One region of the Idiomarina piscisalsi genome, then DNA from elsewhere that is predicted to be linked to it. Evidence: predicted binding sites of a transcription regulator. Region 1 holds the regulator's gene; the other holds the start of a gene.
What was found. Region 1 encodes FliA, which starts transcription of late flagellar genes. Its sites were predicted from a motif close to CTAAAGNTNNNNNNNNNNNNGCCGATA; they were not measured.

Region 1 (3,357 bases):
ACCTAAACTGGACAGTAAGTCGTCCACTTCGTCTTGCCCACCAACAACGTCATCACGTTTATCGGCATCAATAATTGGCCCTTCCGCCTCACTGGCACTTTTCTGCTTTGAAGATTCGGTTTTTTCAGCTTCTCTTCGAGCTTCTTCTTTGCCGAATATTTTTAACAGTTCAATGAGATTCTTCTCGACGTCTTCAACCAGTTGAATAACCCGTCGAATGACCTGCCCAGTAATATCCTGATAATCCTGAGCCATAAGTACTTCGGTCATAAGGCCATGCACTTGCGGCATATTTTCACCACAGCGCTTAAGTACATCATCGACCTGATGGCACAAAGACTTGAATTCATTTATCTCAATATCGTTGCTCATCAACCGATTCCAGACCGGCATGACACTTTCAACGCGCTGGTGCATGTCGTCAGCCATCGGCAAACACGCCTCTACCGCATCCATTGTTCGATTTGCGGCATCTTCTGTTTTTTGAATAACGTACTGTAAACGGTTTTGTGCATCAGGAAGATCATCTTCTGTCATCTGCACAATGCGAGGGTCCAGTTGGAAGTCCTGCAATGCTTCGTGGAGGTCACGCGTCAGCTGACCCACTGAAGTAAACAGTTTGTCGTTGCGACGATTGTATACGTCTTCCAGAAGTTGGTTGGCTTGTTGCTGCTTTCCCTCTTCGAGCAAAGACACAAGTTCTTGAGCCTGCTCGAGGGAAATATCATGGGCTTTATCAGACATGGTAATAGCCCTTTTAGCTAATGCGTTCGAAAATCTTGTCGAGCTTTTCTTTTAACGTCACAGCGGTGAATGGTTTTACGATGTAGCCATTAACACCTGCCTGCGCTGCAGCAATGATTTGTTCGCGTTTCGCTTCCGCCGTTACCATGAGTACCGGCAAGTGCGACAGATTATCGTCCTTACGAATTTCTTTCAGTAGATCGATACCTTGCATGCCCGGCATGTTCCAGTCGGTCACGACAAAGTCAAAATCGCCGTTTTGCAACATAGGCAGAGCCGTGTTGCCGTCATCGGCTTCCTGAATATTCGTAAAACCAAGGTCACGAAGTAAGTTCTTAATGATTCGTCTCATTGTAGAAAAGTCATCCACAACAAGAATTTTCATATTTTTATCCAAAGCACCCTCCACTGAGGCTCTCGATTACCACCAAAATTATTCAACCCAATTCTGCATTCGCGACTTGAGCCGCACCATTGCCTGACTGTGAATTTGACTAACGCGAGACTCACTCACGCTCAGCACTTCACCTATCTCTTTTAAATTCAATTCTTCATCATAATACAATGAAAGCACTAAAGCTTCACGCTCTGGTAACGAAGAAATTGTCGATACCAGGGCTTTATGAAACGCTGCATTTTCGACATCGCGCTGTGGCTCATACGCCGAACCCGTCACTTGCTCCGGTATAATCGCATCTTCAGAAACGCCTAAATCTTCAATACCGATGATTCGCCCTGAACTAACATCACGCAAAATAGCGTGGTACTCATCCAACCCAATGCCCAACTTGCTAGCGACTTCGGTGTCTTTTGCATCACGGCCGGTGTCATTTTCGACCTGTCGTATGGCTTCTAACACACGCCGATGATTTCTGTGTACTGAGCGCGGAGCCCAATCACCACGTCGAATTTCATCCAACATAGCGCCACGAATACGTATTCCGGCAAAGGTTTCAAAACTGGCGCCTTTGCTGTTATCAAAATTCCGCGCCGCTTCTAATAAGCCTATCATGCCCGCTTGAATTAAGTCATCGACTTGCACACTGGCAGGTAGTCTCGCCATCATGTGATGCGCAATGCGCTTAACCAGCCCCGTATGCTGTTCAATAATAGCGTTACGGTTGTCGGCTGTGGCGGCATAAGCGGCAGCTTTATTCATTGGCAACATCCCGCTTACTCCCGTTATCGGCAGAAGTTATCAATTGCTCAAGGAAAAATTCTAAATGCCCTCCTGCCTGAGCAGGAATTGGCCAGTCCAGAGCTTTCTTCGCTAATGCTTTAAACGCCAGTGACGCTGGCGATTTAGGGTACGCCAACACCATTGGCTGTTGTTTTCTAACGGCCAACCGCAAATTCTCGTCGTGAGGAACTATCGCTGCTAACTCTAATGCCACATCGAGAAAACGATCCGTGACCTTAGTCAACTTATTAAACAATACTTGCCCTTCACGCATATTACGCACCATGTTGGCAACGACTTTGAATTTAAACAGTCCTTGTTCACGACTTAGCACTTTTATGAGTGCGTAAGCATCGGTGATTGAAGTGGGTTCATCGCAGACAACAACAAGAACATCCTGGGAAGCTCGGGCAAAGCTGACCACTGTGTTTCCGATACCCGCTGCCGTATCCACAATAAGCACGTCGTAATTTCCCTGCAGTTGACTAAACGCCCGAATAAGACCGGCGTGCTCTGACTCACTCAAGTCAACCATAGAGCGGGTTCCTGAAGTCGCCGGCACGATTTTTATGCCCCCCGGCCCTTCAATTAAAATATCTTCCAGTTCGCATTGGCCGCTCAGTACATGAGACAGGTTGCGCTCAACACGCAAGCCCAGCATGACGTCGACATTAGCCAAGCCAAGGTCGGCATCAAGTACCAGTACTCGTTTTCCCTGCTTCGCCATAGCAATGGCCATATTCAGTGAGACGTTAGTTTTACCCACGCCACCTTTACCACCTGTGACGGCTATGACTTTTACTTTTGACTGTTTCATTCTTCGCAGACCGCTTGCTTGATCCATCGGGCGTATCTCTTATTTTACATCTTCGACAACAGCGTCATTGTATAACGGCTCACTCAGCGAGAAAACGCCGCATTCCAGTACGATTTTGGCACGTCTGATACCGAGGAACAAATGCTTTTGTCCATTAACCGCTCGGCTTCAGATACCAGGTAATTTGCATCAGCAACTTTAATGTCTTCCGGTACTTGCTGACCGTTGGTGACATAACCAACCGGCAGACCGTACTCAATTGCCACACTGATACTTTCTCCTAAACTTAAGCATTCGTCCAGTTTGGTAAAAATGCAACCCGACAAAGGTAGTGTTTTGAATTGTTTAACGGCGTCATTTAACACCTGGCTTTGTGAGGTTGCCGACAATACCAGGTAAGGTCGAATTCTCAGACGGGTATTTTGTATTAATTGGCCAAGTTGCTCGCTTAAGCGCTTGTCGCGCTGCCCCATACCTGCCGTATCAATTAAAATCAGGCTCTTATCACGTAGCGACAGTAATGAGTCCGCTAGCTCTTTTGCATCTTTTGCCACTTTTACCGGACAGCCAATAATACGTCCGTAAGTCTGTAATTGTTCACTGGCACCAATTCGGA
Region 2 (3,357 bases), 1.3 Mb from region 1:
GCTCACCGACGAGTTCAGCAATATCGTCAAAGGTCGTTAATGGCTGCTCAATAACTTCGGCAAACCAGGAAATTCCCGGAGTATGTCTCAGTGCCTCGCGTATCGCGTCGCGCGCGTCGTTGCTATCGGTCTCCGCTGCCACCTCAATACGGTCCCACAGCCACTTAACATAAATGGACGAATGTATCGGTGCCAAAATTTTGCGCAAATTATTGGTTAACACCTTACCGTGGCGTTTTCGGACCGATGCGCTTTTAATGGTGATTTCGGCGTGCAGGCGGACAACAAACTTCATAGCAATATCATTTGGCTTTGTGAGAAAGTCGGCAATTATACGTGTCCTAAGCGCCAGAAACCAGCGCTTAGTCTATGACGTCAACCTGTTGCTCAGACTCGGCCGCTTTACCCTGCATCACCGATATCTCAACCCGACGGTTACGGCGGCGATTCTCTTCAGAGTTATTAGGAACCAACGGTTTGGTGTCTGAATACCCCATAACCACCATGCGGTCTTCACTGAAGTCATCGACTTTTAGCATTTCCTCAGCGACAGCAACTGCTCGTTTGCTGGAGAGATCCCAGCGTGAAGAGTAAATCTCTGACACAACTTGCTCATTGTCACTGTGTCCGGAAATCGTAATTTCGCCCGGAATCTCTTTAAGCGCTGTCGCGACTTGCTGAATAATTGGGCGGAATTGTGGCTGTAAGAAAGCCGAGCCTTCCGGGAATGAGCCTTGTTCACGAATACGAATAATAATTTGCTGACCGTGCTGCTCCAGCTCGATAGTGCCCGCTTTTATTTCGTTCTCGAGCTGTTGCTCAATGCGACGCATAAGCTCTTGAGACACTTGAGTCATGGCTTCAGTATTTTCAGATTCAGCCTGTTTTTCATCTTCTTTACTATCGGCTTCCTGACCGCCACGCTCGGTTTGCTGACCGCCGGCAAAGTCAGACTGCCCTTCCTGAAACTCGAGCATTTGTTGAGTCATTTCAACGGTTTGCTGCTGAATGGTTTCTATTGGGGTTGGCTCAGGCCGACCAGGCCGAAATTCCTGAGCGATAACACTGGTTCCTTTGGGTATGTCTTTCACTTCAATTTTATTCTGAACGCCCAGAGCGTACTTCATAGAACCGGCTATTTGTTTAAACTTCAGCACGTCCATTTCGGAGAACGCCAACAGCAAAACGAAGAAACACATCAACAGCGTCATCAAGTCGGCGAATGTCGCCATCCACATGGGCAAGCCTGCGGGTGGGCAGTCGCACTCTTCTTCGTCTTCGTCTCTTACTGTTTCAGAGGCCATTATTACTCTTCCTCGTCACCGTCACCAACGCGTTTTGATTCAGCCAGGTAGTTACGCAAAATACCTTCAATGACACGTGGGTTTTGCCCGTCTTGTATACCGAGTATGGCATCAAGAACCAACTGCTGATTCAGTTTTTCCTGCTCGGCACGCAGCATCAGTTTGTTAGCGATTGGAATCGCGATAACGTTAGCCAAAAACGCACCGTAAAGCGTCGTCAACAAGGCAACCGCCATGGCCGGGCCAATGGCTTTAGGGTCATCCATATTAGACAGCATAGCCACCAAGCCAATAAGCGTACCTATCATACCCATGGCCGGTGCGACATCGCTCAGAATTTTAAAAACGCGAGCGCCTTCTTCATGACGCGCAAAACTCATTTTTATGTCTTTCGATAGCGTTGTTCTTACGACTTCTGCATCGTGACCATCGACCAGCATGTCGACACCTTTACGAAAGAACTTGTTGGGAATTTCCGCCTCTTCCAGTGCCAAAAAGCCGCCTTTACGCGCGGCGTCCGCCATTTCAACTGCCGTATCGATAAGTTCTTGCGGGTGCTCGATTTTGAAAAAGAAGGCTTTTACAACGACTTTACCTGTGCCCAGAAACTGACTAAGAGAAAAGTTTGCGAGTGTAATAAAAAGGGAGCCACCAAAAACAATGAATACCGATCGTGTATCCATAAACAAACTGATATCGCCACCCAAAATCATTGCCATGATAACGAAACCAATGGCGCCGATTATCCCAACGAGCGTTGCTATATCCACTCAGTGCTCCTCCCCAATTCACTTTTTGCCATTCAGCTACGCTCCATTCTTAAACAATAGCGCTGCTCTGACAAGCATCTTCTTGTTATGTTACACAGGAATAATGAGATCATCGGCTGACATTCGGGATTCTTTATCGGATAATTAGCCCTAACACACAACAATTGCGCAAGAAGCACTATGTCAGAACAACAAAAAGCCCCTTCATTTGAGCAGGCGTTAGAAGAGCTAGAGTCATTGGTAAATGAACTTGAGCATGGCGAACTGCCACTTGAGAAGTCGCTGGAAAAGTTCGAAAAAGCCATTCAATTAGCTCGTACCAGCCAACAGCAACTGCAACAGGCCGAGCAAAAAGTCACAACCCTCATGGCTGCTCAGGAAGGCTCTTCTGAAAGTGATGACGGAGAAGTCATGTGAGCATTAATGCATTAACGGCTGAAGTGCGCGAGCAAGTCGACACGTTTTTACAAAAACAGCTGTCTCGCCACTCCATTAATGAACCATTAACCCGTGCTATGGAGCACGGTGTGCTGCTGGGCGGAAAACGCGTGCGCCCGTATTTATTAATGACGATTGCCGATATTTGTCACGGCGATAAGCATGCCGCTTTAGCCGCTGCAGCGGCGATTGAACTCATTCATGCGTATTCGCTGATTCACGATGATTTACCAGCGATGGACAATGACGATCTAAGGCGCGGTCAACCCACCTGCCACATAGCCTTTGATGAGGCGACCGCTATTTTAGCCGGTGACGCTCTGCAGACACTCGCCTTTGAATTGTTGTCAGAATCCCCGCTAGGTGGGTTGAATGCAGACCGCCAGTTGTCTATGGTGAACGCATTGGCTCGTGCCAGTGGTAGTGCGGGCATGTGCGCCGGTCAGGCAATTGACTTGCAAGCCACAGACCAGCATGTCAATGAGACCGAGCTGGAGCACATGCACAAGCATAAAACGGGGGCGTTAATTGAAGCCGCTGCGACAATAGGCGTACTTTGTGGTGAAGAAAAAGCCCAAAAGTGGCAACCGCATTTTAAAACCTTTGCGGCCCATTTGGGGCTCGCATTTCAAGTGCAGGATGATATTCTCGACGTTATCGGCAATACTGAGTTGCTTGGTAAGCCCCAAGGGTCAGACACGGCAGCCAATAAATCAACGTACGTTCAACTATTAGGTGTCGACGGGGCTCAGCAATACTTAAACTCGTTACATGAGAAAGCACTACTGTCACTCGCCGATATCCCTTACAATACGGCAAAACTCGAACAATTTTCTGATGTCCTG

Region 2: the regulator FliA is predicted to act here: its motif matches at 2,185-2,211, upstream of pomA (flagellar motor protein PomA).

What each region holds. Positions count from the first base shown of each region.
Region 1 covers NZ_CP022133.1:1,853,141-1,856,497, forward strand. The annotation lists gene CEW91_RS08980 (protein phosphatase CheZ) at 1-744, opposite strand, end outside; gene cheY (chemotaxis response regulator CheY) at 758-1,141, opposite strand; gene CEW91_RS08990 (RNA polymerase sigma factor FliA) at 1,178-1,903, opposite strand; gene CEW91_RS08995 (MinD/ParA family protein) at 1,896-2,768, opposite strand; gene flhF (flagellar biosynthesis protein FlhF) at 2,825-3,357, opposite strand, start outside.
Region 2 covers NZ_CP022133.1:531,014-534,370, reverse strand. The annotation lists gene thiI (tRNA uracil 4-sulfurtransferase ThiI) at 1-295, opposite strand, end outside; gene CEW91_RS02485 (flagellar motor protein MotB) at 363-1,304, opposite strand; gene pomA (flagellar motor protein PomA) at 1,307-2,074, opposite strand; gene CEW91_RS02475 (exodeoxyribonuclease VII small subunit) at 2,255-2,491, shown strand; gene CEW91_RS02470 (farnesyl diphosphate synthase) at 2,488-3,357, shown strand, end outside.